Regions from separate parts of the Jeotgalibacillus aurantiacus genome, predicted to be linked through region 2. Evidence: riboswitches for the same ligand, from Rfam matches in the RefSeq annotation. Region 2 holds a riboswitch; the other holds the start of a gene.

Region 1 (10,168 bases), on a different contig from region 2:
CAATCGCTTTAGCCGGTAAAGGTCAGCACCAGGATGCAGGTGCGAAAATGCATCACCTTGCACCGAACACTTCATCTACGATCGTGTCTAAATCCATCTCTAAACAGGGTGGTAAAGTAACGTACCGTGGAATCGTACACTTCGGACGTAAAGCGCATGGCGCACGTTCTAACATCGAGTGTGACACGCTGATTATGGATAATGAGTCAACGTCTGACACCATTCCATACAATGAAATTCTGAACGATAATATTTCACTTGAGCACGAAGCGAAGGTTTCGAAGGTATCAGAAGAGCAGCTGTTCTATCTGATGAGCCGCGGAATTTCTGAAGAAGAAGCAACTGAAATGATCGTAATGGGCTTTATTGAGCCGTTCACGAAGGAGCTTCCGATGGAATATGCGGTTGAGATGAACCGTTTGATCAAGTTTGAGATGGAAGGTTCGATTGGTTAATCGGATTTTGAAAAACCTGTACTCTTTGAGTGCAGGTTTTTTGTTCTTAATAAAACCGGGCCGGGGAGCATCCTCCGCTTTCCGTTGTCTAGCTGCGGCGGGCAGTGACTAGCAAACTTCCCGTCCCCTCGTCCGATAAGTCAACATCAGCTCACTGCGTTCGCTGTGTTTCCTTTATCTCCGTCGGGGCCAGTCCAGTTTGTACGTCCCTAAACGCCCGCCTCCGCTTTTCTAAGGCCGGGCGGTGAACCCCTTGTGCTTCGCACAATGGTTTCACCTCTCCCTTTCCGCCATAGGAGTCTGCGGATGCCTCTCGCCCCTTTGAAGTGATATCCAGTCTTTTTCTTTTTGGGGAGGGAAAGAATAAAACTAGTTGGGGCGAGGGTGTGTTAAGGAATTTTGTTGCCCGCTATTCATGTGTAACGGATGTGAATCGGCTTATGTTACAATAGGTCCATATCTGAATGGTTGAGCAGGTGATGGTTGTGATTTATATTTGTTTGACCGGGTGGGGGGATCATCCGGATGTGTATGAGGAGCATTCTTCTAAGCAGGATAAGTTGAAGGATTATTCGGGGCATTTTCCGATTGTGGAGCTGGATGCTTCTTTTTATGCAGTTCAGCCTGAACGGAATATGCGGAAATGGGTGGATGAGACACCTGCGGCTTTTAAGTTTATCGTGAAGGCGTATCAGGGGATGACGGGGCATCAGAGAGGGGACATTCCTTTTGACTCGCGTGAGGAGATGTTTCAGGCTTTCCGGTTATCGCTGGCGCCTATGATTGAATCAAATAAGTTAGGTGCGGTCCTGCTGCAGTTTCCGCCGTGGTTTGATTGTAAAAAGCAGCATGTTGATTACATAAGATACTGTAAAAGTAAGCTTGATGGGCTTCCGCTTGCGATCGAGTTCAGACATCAGTCGTGGTATGCACCGGAGTTTAAGGAAAAGACGCTGGACTTCCTGAGGCAGCAGCAGTTTATTCACAGTGTGTGTGACGAGCCTCAGGCGGGTGATGGATCGATTCCGATGGTGCCGGTTGTAACGAATGCGGAGACGACTGTGTTCAGGCTTCATGGCCGTAATACAGCTGGTTGGACGCGTAAAGGGAATGAAAATAACTGGCGTGAAGTCCGGTATTTGTATGAATATCGTGAGCAGGAGCTGAATGATCTTGTTGCTGTACTGAAAAGGCTTGATCAGGGATCGAAGCATGTTTACGTACTTTTTAATAATAATTCCGGCGGACATGCGGCGAAAAATGCAAAACAGATGATTGAACTGCTTGGGCTGGATTATGGTGGTTTGGCTCCGAGACAGCTCGATTTATTTTAATAAAGATTGGATTGAATAGAGAATGGAATGGATGTTGCTGCTTTTCATCGGGCTGGCTGCCGGGGCAATCGGATCACTGATTGGCCTTGGAGGAGGCGTGATTGTCGTGCCCACCTTATTGTTTTTTGGCAGCTCATTAATGTGGATTGAAGGGATTACACCGCAAACAGCGGTAGGGATCTCTCTTGTTGTCATGATTTTTACCGGTCTTTCCTCAACACTTGCCTACCTTAAAACGAAAACGGTTGATGTGAAAAGTGGTCTCCTGTTTTTCGCTGGGAGTGGACCAGGGGCTGTGGCAGGTTCATGGGTGAACCAGTATTTGACGCTTGGGAACTTTCATTTGGCTTTTGGTCTGTTTATGATATTTTTATCGTTTATTTTACTGATCCGGAATCGAATTAAGCCGATTGAGAAGTTTAAAGAGGCGTCCTTTCAGCGGCATTTTACGGATAACCAGGGTCAGCGCTTTCAATATGGTTTTCCGCCTGCAGTCGGCATTGCCGCTGCTTTTGGCGTTGGATTTGCGTCAGGTTTATTTGGAATCGGTGGCGGTTCTGTCATGGTACCGATTATGATTATTGCTTTCTTGTTCCCTCCTCACGTTGCAGTGGGAACATCTATGCTGATGGTTTTCCTCTCAGCATTACTGGGATCGGCCTCTCATATAGCTTTTGGAAATGTGAATTGGCTGTATGTTGCCGCACTCGCTCCAGGTGCATGGTTTGGTGCTAAGCTTGGTGCATGGCTAAACCAGAAGCTTGACTCTAATGGACTCGTGCTTGCTTTACGTATTATTTTGGTGCTGATCGGGATAAGGTCCATTTTTGAAGGGCTGTATGGTGTCTGATTTGAAAGGAGTGGCAGGATGAAAGAACGGATTACTCTTTATCATACGAATGATCTTCATAGTCATTTTGAGCACTGGCCAAGAATCCGTCAGTTTTTAAAAACACAAAAACAGTATCACGAAGATAAAGGTGAAGAGGTTTTTTTATTTGATATTGGAGATCATGCTGATCGCTTTCATCCTTTAACGGAAGGGTCAGCCGGGAAAAGGAACGTTGATTTCCTGAATGAGGCCGGCTATGATGCGGTTACAATCGGTAACAATGAAGGAATTACGTTCTCCTACGAAGAATTAAACTCTTTATATCATCATGCAGATTTTCCGGTTATTGTGGCTAATTTGTTTACGGAGTCTGGAGAGCGGCCGGACTGGGTGATCCCTTATTTAATCAAAACGACAAAAAGCGGGATTAAAATCGGGATCACAGCAGTGACCGCAGAGTATCCTGCATTTTATAAGAAGCTCGGCTGGAATATTACATCCGCAAAAGATGAATTAAAAGCTCAGGTGCGTGTGTTAAAGGAAAAGGTTGATATCATTCTGTTTCTATCGCATCTTGGTATTCGCGAAGATGAGTGGGTAGCCGAGGAATGCAGAGATATTGATGTCATCATGGGTGGCCACACACATCATGTACTCGAAAATGGAAGGAGACATTATCAGACGTTACTTGCTGCAGCGGGGAAATATGGAATGTATACGGGAAAAGTGGAGATTGAATTTGATCATGTTTCCCGGGAAATAACTCAGTCATCTGCTGTCTTATATGAAACGGACGGCCTTCCAAAGCCGGAGGATGAGCAAAAACTAATCGAATTGTGGGAGATGGAAGGAAGGCAGCTTTTATCAAATGAAGTCGTGACACTTGAAAAAGACATTCTTCATAATCCGCTGGACCGGGAATCTCCATTATCGCAGTTGTTGGGAGATGCACTTCTTGATTGGTGTTCTGCTGATTTTTCCATCGTGACAGGTGGACTTCTGCTTGATTCCCTTCCTAAAGGTAAAATAACGGAATTTGACTTGCACCAGGTTCTGCCCCATCCGATCAATCCGTGTGTCGTAGAGCTGACCGGCAGTGAAGTAAAAGAAGTCATCAGGCAGTCAATGAACCATGCCTGGCCGACAACTGTGATCAGGGGACTTGGGTTCAGAGGTACCATTCTCGGTGCTTTTGTATACAGAGGTCTGGAAGAAAAAGGTCATCATTTTTTTGTTAACAATGAAGAAGTTCAGGCCGATAAATTATATAAAGTGGCTACGGTGGACATGTTTACATTTGGCTATTTTTTCCCTGAAATGCACCGGGCAAAAAAACAATATTTTATGCCGGAATTTTTAAGGGATATTTTAAAAGAGAAGCTGATGAATAAAGATCTGATTTAGAGATAACGTAACCGGTTATGCATCGAATCTTTCAGCAATCGGCAGAAGGGTGATGGCATGAGACTCATATCAACAAAAATACTTAGAGCCGGCATGACGCTTGGCAACACGATTTATAATGTCAACGAGCGTCCGCTTCTGCATGCTCATGTGACGTTGACAGAGCAAATGATAAAAAGGCTTCATCTGCTCAATGTGCAATACGTCTACATTGATGATGAAAGATCCAGGGGAATTGATATCGAAGAAACGGTACCCTCCAGTATCAGGCATCAGACGATCAAGGAAATGCAGATGGCATTTGAGCTCGTGAAATCTCCAAATAAAAACAATATATCTGCCATGCTGGAAAAAAAGACACAGGCGATTCAGTCAACCTTAAAGAATATTATGGCTGAAATGAATAGCAATAAGGACCTGCTGATGATTTTATCTGATGCTTATCTGTATGATTCGTATATTTTCCATCATTCATTTAATGTGACACTTTATACGCTTGCGATTGGGAAACAGTTAAAGCTTCCGAATATCCAGCTTGAATATCTTGGAATGGGTGCGATGCTGCATGATATTGGTAAGATTATGGTTGATGAGCAGATTTTGATGAAATCCACTCCTTTGACAGAGGAGGAGTTTCTCGAAATACAAAAACATGCTTCAAACGGTTTTGAAATTCTTCGAAACCTTCATAATGTTTCGCTGTTAAGTGCGCATTGTGCCTTTCAGCATCATGAACGAATAGATGGCTCTGGGTATCCCAGGGGTTTAAAGGGACCGGACATTCATCCTTACGCTAAAATTATCGCTGTTGCTGATGTATTCGATGCCTGTACTTCAAACAGGGTGTACCGTGAAAAAATGCTGCCATCCGATGCGCTAGATATCCTACAGGATGGCTCAGGAACGTTATTTGACCCGACTGTGATTAAAGCTTTTACTCAGTCTATTGCGATCTACCCGAATGGACTTTCTGTGGGCCTTAACGATGGAAGGAAGGGTATTGTGGCACGGCAAAATACAGGGATGTCTGCAAGGCCTGTAATCAGGGTGGTCGAGGAAAACGGTCGTCTTCTGACAGCTACATATGAGCTCGATCTGAGTTTGAATCCTGAATCTGCTATTTCTGCAACAGATATTGATTTCAGTACAGAAACTGTTCATTAGTTAATGAGCCCTTTTTTCTTGCATACAATGCAGGGAGGAGGGCTTTTTTATGCGCATAAAACCGTTATCTGTACGTGCAGTCTGGGTCATATCTTTTGTCCTGTTTGGCGTGATGACCATCACGGGACTTTTTCTCATCAATACAGGGATTAAACCGACACTGATGGTTTATGCAGAATCGCAGACACAAAAAATCGGTGCGCTGGTGATTAGTAAGGCTGTTAATAAAGAAATTGCCAACGTAATGGATATTAACGAAATTATCGAGAATGTCCCAACTGACTCATCTGAAATGATTACAACCAAATTTAATACAGAAATCATAAACCGTGTCATGTCTGAAACGACCGAGCTCGTTCAGGGGCAGCTGCGCGCAATAGAACGCGGAGATACAAGTGTCCTTAAATCCCTGACAGAGCTTGATATCGAAGTGGAGGATGCCGGGGATATGGAGGGAATTGTCTACACGGTTCCGCTTGGGCAGGCGACCGGAAATGCATTACTTGGAAACCTTGGTCCGAGAGTGCCAATCCGATTTCATGCAGTAGGCAGTGTGACCTCCAATATCAGATCTGATATTACGGAGTTTGGCATTAACAATGCATTTGTTGAAATTAATATTGACCTTAAGGTTCAGGTGCAAATTATTGTTCCTTTTGCCACAGAGGTTACGACCATTCAACAGGATATTCCTGTCGCAATGGGGCTGATTCAGGGGCAGGTTCCTGAAATATATAACATGGGTGATGGAATGTCACCTTCACTCGAAGTGCCAATTCCTTCACCATAAGTCTTGAAATCGAAATGAAATCCTGCTATAGTAGGCTAGTAAAATGAATAATCACCACATCATAATCCGATGGGGTAGAGGTGCAGTATTCAAGAGTAAGCTGTGTGAGGATGACAACGTTGATCACAGGTGAAAGGGGATGTCTGCCGAAATGGTAATAATCGGTCAAAGGTTTTATCATTGGGGTTATCTTTAATAGGGATAACACTCTCTTGCCGCAGAAACACAACGTTTTTGCGGGTTGAGGAGCTACAGATCGTGATGGAGCATAACATTACTGACACATACAAGGGTAATGGTAGAGTCCTCTATCATTGCCCTTTTTTGCGTTTTTTACGATTTTGCCTCATTACTTACCCTATCAAACAATAGAGGAGGGAATATTATGGAAGGTTCATGGTTATCACTTTTACCGCCGATTATTGCGATTTTAATGGTTGTACTGACTCGGCGAGTTTTATTATCACTCGGGGCAGGGATTGTTGCAGCGGCATTGCTGTTGACAAGCTTTTCTCCGGTTGGAACGCTTCAGGAATTATGGATGTCGTTCAGCGGCGTATTTTGGGAATATGGTTCTGATGGTGAACCGGGTGCGCTGAATCTTTGGAATATCTTTATCATGCTATTCTTACTTATACTTGGTGTGATTACAGCATTTATTAATATTTCAGGTGGAGCAAGAGCGTTCGGGGAGTGGGCAATGAAGCGCGTGAAAACGCGTGCAGGGGCCCAGCTTGTTACAGCTTGTCTTGGGGTAATCATCTTTATCGATGATTACTTTAACAGTCTTGCTGTAGGACAGGTGGCCCGTCCGATTACAGACCGCCACCGTGTATCACGGGCGAAGCTTGCTTATCTGATTGACTCAACTGCAGCTCCTGTCTGTGTTGTATCCCCTGTATCAAGCTGGGGCGCCTACATCATTGCCGTAATCGGAGGAATTTTAGCGACACACTCTATTACGGAATACACAGCGTTCTCAGCATTTATTCAGATGGTGCCGATGAATCTGTATGTCTGGGCAGCACTTGGCATCGTATTTATTGTGGCACTGCGTGGTGTTGATTTCGGACAGATGCGTGTGCATGAAAATCGTGCAATTGAAACAGGAGAAGTCTATGATAAAAATAAAGACATTCCTGGTGAATTAAAAAATGATCTGCCTACATCAAGTCATGGTACGGTTGGAGATTTAATCTGGCCAATTATTGCGCTTGTTGTGGGAACTGTTGCATCCATGATGTATACAGGTGCTCAGGCGTATCAGGATGAAACAGGACAAGCCGCCTCACTGTTACAGATGTTCGAATATACCGATGTAGCAAAATCACTTGTCTGGGGTGCACTGGTCGGACTGGCTGTTGCCATTATTCTGTTTATCCGTCAGGTGAACCGTTCCAGTAAGATTGGTGGATCTGAGTTTGTGTTAGGCTTAACAGAAGGTGTTAAATCAATGCTGCCAGCCATTTATATTCTTGTCTTTGCCTGGATGATTGTTGGTTTGATTGACAGCCTTGGCACGGGTGTTTACCTTGCAGGCTTGGTAGAGCAGTCCAATCTTCCAATCGGATGGCTGCCGGTACTGTTATTCCTTGTTGCCGGTATTATGGCATTTTCTACAGGAACATCATGGGGATCATTTGGTATTCTGCTACCGATCGCAGGTCAGATTGCAGCAACGACAGATGTATCGTTACTTCTTCCTGCACTTGCAGCGGTTCTGGCTGGAGCGGTGTTTGGTGACCACTGTTCACCGATTTCAGATACGACGATCCTGTCTTCTACGGGAGCGGGAAGCAATCATATTGATCACGTAACGACTCAGATTCCATATGCAGTGACAGGTGCTGCGATTGCAGCAGCAGGTTATATTCTGCTTGGCTTCTCTGGTAGTACGTGGCTTGCACTTGGGTTAGTGATCGTATTGCTGGTGCTGTTTGCTGTCATTATGGGTCGGAATCCGGAAAAAGCACGTGTGGTTTCAGCGGAAGAGAGCTTGGAAAAATAATTTTTTTGAAACTGTTCAGGGGATTCTCTGAACAGTTTTTTTATGGTTTTTCCAATTAAAAGCAGTTGTTGTGAGTGAAATATAACACGGGACTTTCTGACTGCGGTTCTTTTCATTTCCATTATTCAATTTTTGAATAAAATTGCATGGTATTTTATCTAAACGTTGTAAATACAAGGTTTTTAATCGGGAATAAATTTTTTTGCTATAATATCAGAATTTTAAAAATAGTGCTTTTACATTTAGGAAGCAAGTGCTATACTGTTTTTAGATTATGAGAAATAATCTGAATATATAAAAACTTCCAGCATAATATGGAAGAAACTAATTGGGGGGAAAAAGATGAATCGTCAACAGTGGGGAACTCGTGCCGGCTTTATTTTGGCCGCTGTAGGTTCTGCAGTCGGACTCGGAAACATCTGGCGTTTTCCGTATGTTGCTTATGAGAACGGTGGAGGAGCATTCTTTATTCCATATTTATTTGCACTCTTAACTGCCGGTATTCCTATTCTTGTTATGGAATTCACCATCGGTCATAAGTACAGAGGATCAGCGCCGCTGTCATTCTTCCGTATGAGCGGAAAAAAGGCGGAATGGTTAGGATGGTGGGGAGTATTTGTCGCCTTCGTGATATCCACCTATTACGCCGTCATTATTGCCTGGGCCATGCGTTATACAATCTTTTCGTTTAATCAGGCCTGGGGTGAGGACACAGAGGCATTTTTATTCGGAGAATTTCTACAGCTTGATGTAGCTCCAGGTGAAACAGGTGGTATCGTATGGGGGATTCTAATTCCGCTTATCCTCGTTTGGGTTATCACACTTGGTATTCTTGTAGCTGGTGTTAAAAAAGGAATTGAGTATGCGAACCGCATTTTTATTCCAACGCTTGTGATCTTATTCTTAATTATTGTAATTCGTGCAGTAACACTTGAAGGCGCTACTGAAGGCCTGAACGCTTTCTTCCAGCCGAATTTTGAAAACATACTTGATCCGGATGTCTGGGTAGCCGCATACGGTCATATTTTCTTCAGTTTATCGATTGCTTTTGCGATCATGATTACTTATTCAAGTTATCTGCCAAAAAAATCAGATATCACGAATAACGCCTTCATTACAGGTTTTGCGAACTCTGGCTTTGAGCTTCTAGCAGGAATCGGGGTATTCGCAGCACTTGGATATATGGCGTCTCAGCTAGACGTTCCTGTCTCAGAAGTTGCGACTGCAGGAGTTGGACTTGCATTTGTTGTATTCCCGCAGATCATTAATCAGCTTCCGGGCTTAAACGGGCTTTTCGGTGCTCTATTCTTTTTATCATTGACGTTAGCAGGACTAACTTCACTCATGTCTATTACAGAAACGTATGTAGCAGGTATCACAGAGAAGTTCGGTGTATCCCGTAACATGGCCATTTTATTTGGCGGTGGACTTGCAGCACTTATTTCTGTTCTGTTCGCCACTCAGGGTGGATTGTACTTCCTGGACGTAGCTGACTACTTTATCAACCAGTTTGGTGTAGCAGCAGTCGGCCTGGTAGAAGTCGTAATGGTTATATGGATTCTTCGAAAAGCAGATCTGCTTCGAGACCATGCAAACCTGACTTCTCAAATCCGTCTTGGCGGCTGGTGGAAAATCTGTCTTGGAATCGTTACGCCAATTGTACTTGGTTTTATGATGTTCCAGCTACTTGCTCAGAATATTCTTCAGCAGTTTGATAATGACACAGGAAACTACGAAGGATATGCGACAGACTTTATCTTAGCTGGTGGTGTATCTGTAGCTGTAGGAGCGCTTGTTGTAGGTCTCTTGTTCTCACTTGGAAAATGGAGCCGTTCAACACCTGTTGAGCTTCCGGACAAAGACTAAAGGAGGTAGTTGAATATGACAGGCAGTGCGATTTTTATGATGGTTGTTGGTATTGTCCTCCTTTGGGGCGGACTCGCAGCCAGTATTGTAAATGCAGTAAGTAAATCAAAAAAAGAAGTGTAATTCACTGATGAAAAGCCTGTAGCGATCTGCTGCAGGCTTTTTTCTTTTAGGGTTTCATGAGGCTGTCCTGATAACGCATACACTTTTTCTGACGACATCCTCTTGTGATGATCTTTTTAGTGTGATAAAGTGACTGTAAATAGGTTCTGTACTAGTGATTATTGAACTCCTGTTATATAGAAGTAAACCTTG
Region 2 (10,168 bases):
CATCTGGGATCAGCAGCGGATTAAGGGAAGTGTAGGTGTGCCGTGGCCGGATACTGATTCGAAAATTGTTTCCATGGAAACAGGCCAGGAGCTTCCTCCGGGAGAAGTCGGGGAAATTATCGTAAAAGGTCCTCAGGTGATGAAGGGATACTGGAATCAGCCTGAAGAAACTGCAGCAGTTTTACGTGATGGTTGGCTTTATACAGGGGACCTTGGATATATGGATGAACAGGGTATGTTTTATGTAGTAGACCGTAAAAAAGATATGATTATCGCCGGTGGATTTAATATTTATCCGCGTGAAATTGAAGAAGTAATGTATGAGCATCCTGCTGTGCAGGAAGTAGTGGCTGTTGGAGTACCTGATGCGTACCGCGGAGAAACGGTAAAGCTGTTTGTTGTGTTAAAACAGGGAGCGCAGGCAACCCAGGAAGAGCTCGATGAATTTGCACGCAAGCATTTAGCAGCTTACAAGGTTCCGAGAATTTATGAGTTCCGTGATGAGCTTCCTAAAACAGCGGTCGGTAAGATTCTCAGAAGAAAGCTTGTAGAAGAGGAAAAAGAGAAGCAGGAGCAGCAGAAGTTCACGTCGTAATGACCTGATTTCAAATGCGATTTTGCTTGACGGAAATCGCATTTCTTAGTAAGATGAAAATATGAATGAATCATCATTCATATTTTCGTCTTTTATTTTGTCTGAAAGGTGATGGCCTGATGAAGAAGGATAAACCAAAATATAAAATGATTATTGATGCAGCCGTTGTGGTCATTGCCGAAAACGGCTACCATCATGCTCAGGTTTCGAAGATTGCCAAGCAGGCAGGTGTTGCAGACGGTACGATTTATCTGTATTTCAAAAATAAAGAAGATATCCTCATTTCTTTATTTGAAGAAAAAATGGGTCAGTTTGTACAGTCGATCAGAACGAGAATGTCGGATAAAACCGACGCCATTGATCAGCTGAAAATACTGGTAGACAGCCATTTTAATATGCTTGCAGAGGATCATCACCTTGCTATTGTAACACAGCTTGAACTGAGGCAGTCTAACAAAGATATCAGACTCCGGATAAACAAAGTGCTGAAGGAATATCTCGTACTCGTTGATGAGGTGCTTCAAAACGGCGTTGATAACGGTGTACTGTCTGAGGACCTTGATATTCGATTGGCAAGGCAAATGGTCTTTGGTACGATTGATGAGGTAGCCACTTCCTGGGTGATTAATGATCAGAAATATTCAATCACCGATCTGGCTCCGGGTGTACATACCCTTCTTGTAAAAGGATTGCGCAAATAAAGGGGGAAAAGAACATGGGATTTTTACGATGGGAGAACAATGAGTTTATTTCAACAGCTACAATCAGCCGTCCCCCGGCAAACGCTTTGTCCGGTGCGCTGATTGAAGAAATTGATTCGTGGCTCGATGCAGTCGAACATGATCAGGATGTAAGAGTCCTTCTCATCCACGGTGAAGGCAGGTTTTTTTCTGCAGGGGCAGACATCAAGGAATTCACTGAGGTTCCTTCCGGTGCAGAGTTTACTAAACTGGCACAGAGGGGTCAACGCGTATTCGAAAGAATGGAAGCGTTCTCAAAGCCGATTATTGCCTCAATCCATGGGGCGGCTTTAGGTGGTGGTCTTGAACTTGCAATGGGCTGCCATATCCGTTACGTGAGTGAGTCCGCCAAGCTTGGCCTTCCTGAGCTGCAGCTCGGGTTGATTCCGGGATTTGCAGGCTCGCAAAGGCTGCCAAGATTTGTAGGATTCGCCAAAGCGGCGGAAATGCTTTTATCAAGCGATCCGATAACTGGGGAAGAAGCTGTGCAGTGGGGTCTTGCCAATAAGGCGTTCCCTGAAGAAGAAGTATTCGAAAAATCGAAAGCGCTTGCATTAAAACTGGCTCAAAAGAGTCCGGTTTCAGTAAAAGCGGCGATCGACCTGCTTCAATATTCAAAACGCGGAGAATTTCAGGCCGGTGTTGATAAAGAAGCGGAGCTTTTTGGAGAAGTATTCGTGTCAGAGGACGCAAAAGAAGGCATTGGCGCGTTCATTGAGAAAAGAAAACCTGTTTTTAAGGGAAATTAATATAAATTAATCATCATCAAAAATCGGAGGGAATAATATGAATATTTACGTACTGATGAAAAGAACGTTTGATACAGAGGAAAAAATTTCAGTCCAGGGTGGAAAGATTGCTGAAGACGGAGCGGAATTCATCATCAACCCTTACGATGAATATGCGATCGAGGAAGCCATCCAGCTTCGCGATGAGCACGGTGGAGAAGTAACTGTTGTATCAGTCGGTAATGAAGAGACAGAAAAGCAGCTTCGTACTGCTTTAGCAATGGGTGCTGATAAAGCAGTGCTTGTTAATATTGAAGATGACCTGGATGAAACGGATCAGTTTACAACAGCAAAAATTCTTGCTGAATACCTGAAAGATAAGGAAGCGGATCTGATCATCGGAGGAAACGTGGCAATTGATGGCGGTTCAGGTCAGGTCGGTCCGCGTGTGGCTGAGCAGTTAAACATCCCTTACGTAACGACGATCACAAGCATCAAAATTGATGGAGACACAGTAACCATTGTCCGTGACGTAGAAGGAGATTCTGAAACAATCGAAACTTCACTTCCACTACTCGTTACGGCACAGCAAGGTCTGAATGATCCGCGTTATCCATCACTTCCGGGGATCATGAAAGCAAAGAAAAAGCCGCTTGATGAGCTTGAGCTTGATGATCTGGATCTAGAGGAAGAAGATGTTGAACCAAAAACAGAAACAGTTGAAATTTACCTGCCACCTGCAAAAGAAGCAGGGCGTATTCTTGATGGTGACATTGACGCACAGGTGAAAGAACTTGTGGACCTTCTTAGAAAAGAAGCAAAAGTAATCTGATTTCACATGTAAACTAAACAGTCAGACTCGTCATTTCAGAGTCAAAGACAGGACTAAACATGACAATAACCAGGAGGTTTTATCATATGAGCAAAAAAGTAGTCGTTTTAGCAGAATCCAGAGAAGGTGCACTTAGAAACGTATCGTTTGAAGCAATCGCAGCCGGAAAGAAAATCTCAGATGGTGGCGAGGTTGTCAGTGTACTCGTTGGAAACCAGGTTGCCGGATTGGCAGATGAATTATTCGCTTACGGTGCTGATAAAGTCGTAACTGTTGAGGATGCAAAGCTCGAACAGTATTCTTCTGATGGTTATGCACAGGCATTACTAGCTGTGATTGAACAGGAGTCTCCGGAAGCGCTCGTTTTCGGCCACACTGCACTTGGTAAAGACCTTTCACCTAAAATTGCAGGAAGACTGAACATCGGCCTTGTATCAGATGTAACGTCGATTGAGGATGGCCCTGTGTTCATCCGTCCAATTTACAGTGGTAAGGCATTTGAAAAGAAAGTCATCAAAGACGGCCTGACATTTATTACGATCCGTCCAAACAACATTGCACCGCTTGATAAGGAAGAAGGCCGCTCAGGTGAAGTTTCATCTGTAAGCGTGGACATTAAAGACCTTCGTACAATCATCAAAGATGTTGTCCGTAAAGCAACAGACGGAGTGGATCTGTCAGAAGCAAAAGTCATCGTAGCCGGCGGACGCGGAGTCAAGAGTGAAGAAGGATTTGAACCGTTAAAAGAGCTTGCTGACCTTCTTGGCGGTGCAGTAGGCGCTTCCCGTGGAGCATGTGACGCTGATTACTGTGACTATTCACTGCAAATCGGCCAGACAGGTAAAGTTGTTACACCTGATTTGTATATTGCATGCGGAATCTCAGGTGCGATTCAGCACATGGCCGGTATGTCAAACTCAAAAGTCATCGTGGCGATCAATAAAGATCCGGAAGCGAACATCTTTAAAGTGGCCGACTATGGAATTGTAGGAGACCTGTTCGAAGTTGTACCATTACTGATTGAAGAATTTAAAAAAGTAAAAGTATCTTAATTTTATAAACGGGTGGGACAAACTCTCAACAGAGCGTCCTGCCCTTTTCTTTTAAGTCCATGATGTTAAGCATAAAGGTGGCGAAACCTTTTTCTGCCTGCTATACTCATTTTAGATTCGGAACCAATAAGGAGGAATTACGAATGGCAATTGCACACGCAACTGATCAAACATTTACTGAAGAAACAAAAGACGGTCTAGTACTAGCTGATTTCTGGGCAACATGGTGCGGACCTTGTAAAATGATTGCACCCGTTCTAGAAGAACTTGATGCTGACATGGGCGATAAAGTGAAAATCGTAAAGCTTGACGTTGACGAAAACCAGGAAACAGCAAGCAAATTCGGCGTAATGAGCATCCCGACTCTTGTCGTATTCAAAGACGGAGAAATCGTGGACAAAGTAGTAGGCTTCCAGCCGAAAGAAGCCCTAGAAGAGCTTCTAAGCAAACACGCATAAGCAAAACAAAACCAAAAACCGGGCCCAGCGCCCGGTTTTTTCATTAGAAAAGCGAAGGCGACTCGTCCAGTCCCGACAAGCATAAGGCGAAGATGAAAAAAGGGCTGACCTTCGCCCACGTTCAGCTTTGACTTATGACCTCGAGGGGCTAGTCGCCGCAGCTAGACACAAAAAAAGCGTAGTATGTTTTCAGTAGACTTTATCATTGCAATGAACTAATTTTTTCGGTTTTTCATTTTTTGAAAAATCAATAGATAGAGTCGAATCACGAAGGGCAGGTGAGCATCCGCAGACTCCTGTGGCGGAGGAGCGACAGGTGAGACAGCGTAGTGCGTAGCACTAGCTGGCTCACCGCGCGGCCACGGAAAGCGGAGGATGCTCACCTGCCCGGTTTCAATAAACGGAAATTCCTCTACAGTCCATCTCCCACAAAAACAACTTTAATTTTTGATTAAACATCACACACTAAAGTAAAATGGTAGAATAAGCCGGTCATCCACGACCCGCAGCAAACAAGAAAAAACTCTTCAAAAATATTTACCAGGAGGCCATCGACATGAACGACTTACTCAAAAATAAGCTGGCCGTCCTTCCTGACCAGCCGGGTTGTTATCTGATGAAAGACCGTCAGGGAACCATTATCTACGTCGGAAAAGCAAAGGTGCTAAAAAACCGAGTCCGGTCCTATTTTACAGGCTCGCATGACGGCAAAACACAGCGCCTCGTTTCTGAAATTGAGGACTTTGAATATATCGTGACCTCCTCCAATATGGAGGCACTCATTCTTGAATTGAACCTCATTAAAAAACATGACCCTAAATATAACGTCATGCTGAAGGATGATAAAACGTATCCGTTCATTAAAGTAACAGCAGAAAGACACCCGCGGCTCCTGATTACTCGGAAAGTAAAAAGGGATAAAGGGAAATACTTCGGTCCCTATCCGAATGCGCAGGCGGCCAACGAAACGAAAAAACTGCTGGACCGTATGTATCCACTCAGAAAATGCTCTACACTTCCTGATAAAGTCTGTCTCTATTATCATATGGGACAATGTCTTGCACCTTGTGAATTTAAGGTGGAGGAAGGCACGTACCGCCAAATGACAGAGGATATCGCACGTTTTCTCAATGGCGGATTTAAGGACGTGAAAAAAGAGTTAAAAGTGAAAATGGAGAAAGCTGCAGAAAATCTCGAATTTGAACGGGCAAAGGAATTCAGGGATCAGATTATTCACATTGAAGCGACGATGGAAAAGCAGAAGATGACAATGAATGATTTCACGAACCGTGATATTTTCGGTTATTCTGTCGATAAAGGCTGGATGTGTGTGCAGGTTTTCTTTATCCGTCAGGGAAAACTGATTGAACGGGATGTGTCGCTTTTCCCCATATACGATGAGGCTGAAGAGGAATTTCTTACGTTTCTCGGTCAATTCTATATGAAAGCGAATCATTTCAAGCCGAAGGAAGTGCTCGTGCCGCAATCCATCAACCGTGAGATGGCTGAGGAGCTGCTTGAGGTAACAGTTAAGCAGCCGGTAAGGGGACAAAAGAAGGATCTCGTTAATCTTGCTTCTAAAAATGCCCGGATCGCGCTGCATGAGAAATTCGCCTTGATTGAACGTGATGAAGACCGGACAATCCGCGCTGTTGAAAGTCTTGGTGCGGCGATGAATATTTACCCTCCGCTCCGAATTGAAGCGTTTGACAACTCCAATATTCAGGGGGCGGATGCAGTCTCTGCAATGGTTGTCTTCCAGGACGGTAAGCCGGACCGGAAAGAATACAGGAAATATAAAATCAAGACGGTTCAGGGTCCTGATGACTACGAATCCATGCGTGAAGTCATTCGGAGACGATACACCCGTGTTCTGAGAGACGATCTTCCTTTACCTGATTTGATCCTGATTGATGGAGGGAAGGGACAAATTGAAGCAGCGCGTGAAATCATTGAAGATGAACTTGGCATTGAGGTTCCGGTTGCCGGTCTCGCCAAGGATGACCGCCATAATACTTCACAGCTGTTATACGGGAATCCGCTTGAAATCATTCCGCTGAACAGGCGCAGTCAGGAGTTTTATCTGCTGCAGAGAATCCAGGATGAAGTTCACCGGTTTGCGATCACGTTTCACAGACAGGTGCGCGGCAAGAACTCCATTCAGTCAGTGCTAGATGAAATTCCGGGTGTCGGACCTCAGCGTAAAAAGCAGATTTTACGTTATTTCGGGTCGGTAAAAAAACTGCGGGAAGCGCCGCTTGAAGAAATCGTGAAGGCGGGAATCCCGGCCGCGACAGCTGAGAAAATTGTGGAGAAATTGAAGGAATAGTGTTGCTGTCTAAAAAAAGCAGTGCTATAATGAGTGAAAATTATACACTTTTTCTAAAGTGGTGATAGAGGTGCGGACGTCAATAGTAGCACAGCAGAGGATGATGAACTCCTTTGAAGCTGTGTGAAAGGGGCGGACCGCCGAAGTGATCAGCCATTCATCGAGCTGATTGCTGGTTCTGCATTTAAGAGGTGCAGGGCTGTCAGAACATTGACCTGTTCTGGAGAGCTATCTCACCTGTGCGATATACGGACGATGTCTGTTAAAAAGCAATGGGGATAGCCTTCCCCATTGCTTTTTTTTATTTCGCGGAAGGTTGAGAAATACAATATGAGAGAAGGAAATTAAAGTGGGTTTAGTTGTTCAGAAGTTTGGCGGAACGTCAGTAGGATCAGTTGAGAAGATCCATCATGTAGCCAATCGCGTCATTCAGGAAAAAGAGCGAGGGAATGATGTAATTGTCGTTGTGTCTGCAATGGGGAAAACAACAGATGAGCTTGTCAGACTGGCAGGGGAAATGACCTCAAGACCTGAGAAGCGTGAAATGGATATGCTGCTGACAACGGGAGAGCAGATGTCGATTTCACTCTTATCCATGGCGCTTCAAAACAGAGGATATAAAAGTACGTCCTTAACGGGCTGGCAGGCAGGAATCCGTACAGAGGCTGTTTTCAGCAACGCAAGAATTACAGATGTTAAGACGGAGCGTGTAAAGGGACTGCTGAATGAAGGACGTGTTCTTGTTGTCGCAGGATTTCAAGGAATGGATGAGAACGGTGAAATTACAACACTGGGCCGTGGTGGATCCGATACGACCGCTGTAGCACTCGCAGCAGCACTGCGCGCAGACCGGTGTGATATTTATACAGATGTTGATGGCGTATATACAACAGATCCGAGATATGTGAAGGGTGCAAGAAAATTAACAGCCGTATCTTATGATGAAATGCTTGAGATGGCAAATCTTGGTGCGGGCGTTCTGCATCCAAGGGCGGTTGAGTTTGCTAAAAATCATCAGATTACATTAACAGTCCGTTCGAGTATGGAAGAAGTGGAAGGAACGATTATTGAGGAGGATGCACCAATGGAAGGAAATTTGGTTGTACGAGGAGTAGCATTTGATCAGGGGATTGTCAGAATGACCGTTGTCGGTTTGCAGGATGAATTAATAGGGATGTCATCTGTTTTCACCGTATTGGCTGATAATCACATTGATGTGGATATTATTATTCAGAGTAAAACAGATACCGGGAAGGTTAATCTTTCATTCTCTATTAAAGAAGCTGCATTGCATGAAGCGCTTGAAGTACTTGAGCAGCACAGAGAGCAGATCGGATTTGATCAGATTGAGCACGAATCAGGGTTAGCGAAGGTTTCCATCGTTGGGTCCGGTATGGTATCAAATCCGGGTGTGGCAGCGAAAATGTTCAGCGTACTTGCATCAAACGGAATTCAAATGAAAATGGTCAGCACGTCTGAGATTAAGGTTTCTGCATTGGTGGATATGGAGAAAATGCAGGATGCGGCACAAATTCTGCATGACAGCTTCAGCCTGAGCGAGCTTGCAGCCGGGCAGGCATAATAAAATAAAGCGCCTGATTCGTTCTTCAGGCGCTTTTATGTATGCTCAGACGCGGCTGTTGGCCTTTCTGGATGGAAGAGAATAAGGATCTCTTGAGTCAGACTTCAATTCAAACTGAACTTTGTTTTTCTTCTCTTTCTGAAAAACAGCTTCAGTCTGGTACTGCTTCATCATCGCTATTTGTTCAGCGAGGAACCCTGCTTCAAGTGAAAATTGGCTTTCCTTGATTTTTAATCGTTCCTCGACGATAGAGCCGGACAATTCAAAGTGCATCTCATCATTTTTCTGACGGATGATCATCAGGCTGCCCCAGTTTGCACGTGAGAAAAAAGCGATCAGTTCTCCTTCATTTTCACATGGATATTTACGGGCCATGTTTTTACCTGCCCAGTATAGTATGTCCTTTGTATGCGTACCCAGCAGATCCGGGATAAGCTCGTCTCTGATCATGGTAAATCCAAAATGGTCCAATGGTGTTTCTTGTTCATTTGACATAATAAACCCTCACTTTCCACACATTTATTATATCGGGTCTCTGTCGAAAGTGTAAGGGCTGAAGGTGGAAATGGTTCATTTTAATTAAATATCCACTAGAATATGCTTTATTGCGATAATAGATTGTGAAAAATGTTTATTTGTGAAATTTATGTGAACAGAATGTGTGAAACCTGCATTCTAGAGGTTTTTATTGCACTGTAAAGACAGAGTGTTCAGAATCGTTTTTATGTATACGTTTTCTTGACGCTCTATACATAGAGGAGTACAATAAATTTGTCACATAAATGTTATACTGTGCGAAATTTTGTTGCTTGTGTTGGAATCTGGGGAACACTGGCAGCAGCGTTACTTAATCAAGAGGGGGTTACATTCGATGGCAGAAAATCGAGAGTTTTATTGGAGGAGGCTGCATTCCTTACTTGGGGTTATTCCTGTAGGAATCTTCCTGATTCAACACTTAGTTGTTAACCATTTCGCTACCAGAAGCGAACAGGCTTTCAACGATGCAGCACACTTTATGGAGAGTTTACCTTTTAGAATTTTCCTTGAAATTTTCATTATTTTTATTCCTTTATACTTCCACGCAATCTACGGAGTATACATCGCATTTACTTCGAAAAACAATACGAGACGTTATGGAACACTTCGAAACTATATGTTCCTTCTTCAGCGTCTTACAGGGATCTTTACGCTGATCTTTGTAACATGGCATATCTGGGAAACGCGTATTCAGGCAGCGCTGGGTGCAGAAGTTGACTTTGGCATGATGGAAGCAATTTTGGCTAATCCATGGATGGTAGCGTTCTATATCGCTGGTGTTGTATCCACAACATTCCACTTTGCTAACGGACTGTGGTCATTCTTCGTGTCATGGGGTATCACTGTAAGTCCCCGTTCACAAGTGATCTCAACATATGCAACAATGGGTGTCTTTGTTGTATTAACTATTATTGGTGTACGTGCAATTCTGGCGTTTGTATAAATCGATCGGTATAAAAGTTATGGCTTGAAATCAGTAAGGAGAGTGACAAAATGAGTAAAGGGAAAATTATCGTTGTAGGCGGCGGACTTGCCGGACTGATGGCAACGATTAAAGCAGCTGAAGCCGGAATGTCAGTAGATTTATTCTCTCTCGTTCCAGTAAAGCGTTCACACTCTGTATGTGCCCAGGGCGGCATTAACGGAGCGGTTAATACAAAAGGTGAAGGGGATTCTCCTTGGGAACACTTTGATGACACGGTTTACGGAGGAGACTTCCTTGCGAACCAGCCTCCTGTTAAAGCAATGTGTGAGGCAGCGCCTGGTATCATTCACCTTCTTGACCGTATGGGCGTTATGTTCAACCGTACACCTG

The links. Region 2 has a riboswitch for lysine ahead of H7968_RS13725 (aspartate kinase). Riboswitches for the same ligand answer to the same signal wherever they lie in the genome.
Region 1: another riboswitch for lysine. It lies ahead of H7968_RS16435 (Na+/H+ antiporter NhaC family protein); the one in region 2 lies ahead of H7968_RS13725 (aspartate kinase).

What each region holds. Positions count from the first base shown of each region.
Region 1 covers NZ_JACNMS010000007.1:58,184-68,351, reverse strand. The annotation lists gene sufB (Fe-S cluster assembly protein SufB) at 1-455, shown strand, start outside; gene H7968_RS16460 (DUF72 domain-containing protein) at 941-1,789, shown strand; gene H7968_RS16455 (sulfite exporter TauE/SafE family protein) at 1,812-2,639, shown strand; gene H7968_RS16450 (bifunctional metallophosphatase/5'-nucleotidase) at 2,658-4,025, shown strand; gene H7968_RS16445 (HD-GYP domain-containing protein) at 4,083-5,189, shown strand; gene yunB (sporulation protein YunB) at 5,239-5,979, shown strand; lysine riboswitch at 6,047-6,239, shown strand; gene H7968_RS16435 (Na+/H+ antiporter NhaC family protein) at 6,365-7,987, shown strand; gene H7968_RS16430 (sodium-dependent transporter) at 8,330-9,853, shown strand; gene H7968_RS16425 (methionine/alanine import family NSS transporter small subunit) at 9,869-9,976, shown strand.
Region 2 covers NZ_JACNMS010000004.1:175,328-185,495, forward strand. The annotation lists gene H7968_RS13690 (long-chain-fatty-acid--CoA ligase) at 1-595, shown strand, start outside; gene H7968_RS13695 (TetR/AcrR family transcriptional regulator) at 715-1,296, shown strand; gene H7968_RS13700 (enoyl-CoA hydratase) at 1,311-2,084, shown strand; gene H7968_RS13705 (electron transfer flavoprotein subunit beta/FixA family protein) at 2,122-2,895, shown strand; gene H7968_RS13710 (electron transfer flavoprotein subunit alpha/FixB family protein) at 2,982-3,947, shown strand; gene trxA (thioredoxin) at 4,091-4,405, shown strand; gene uvrC (excinuclease ABC subunit UvrC) at 4,962-6,734, shown strand; lysine riboswitch at 6,792-6,973, shown strand; gene H7968_RS13725 (aspartate kinase) at 7,084-8,316, shown strand; gene H7968_RS13730 (YslB family protein) at 8,362-8,811, opposite strand; gene H7968_RS13735 (succinate dehydrogenase cytochrome b558 subunit) at 9,188-9,796, shown strand; gene sdhA (succinate dehydrogenase flavoprotein subunit) at 9,847-10,168, shown strand, end outside.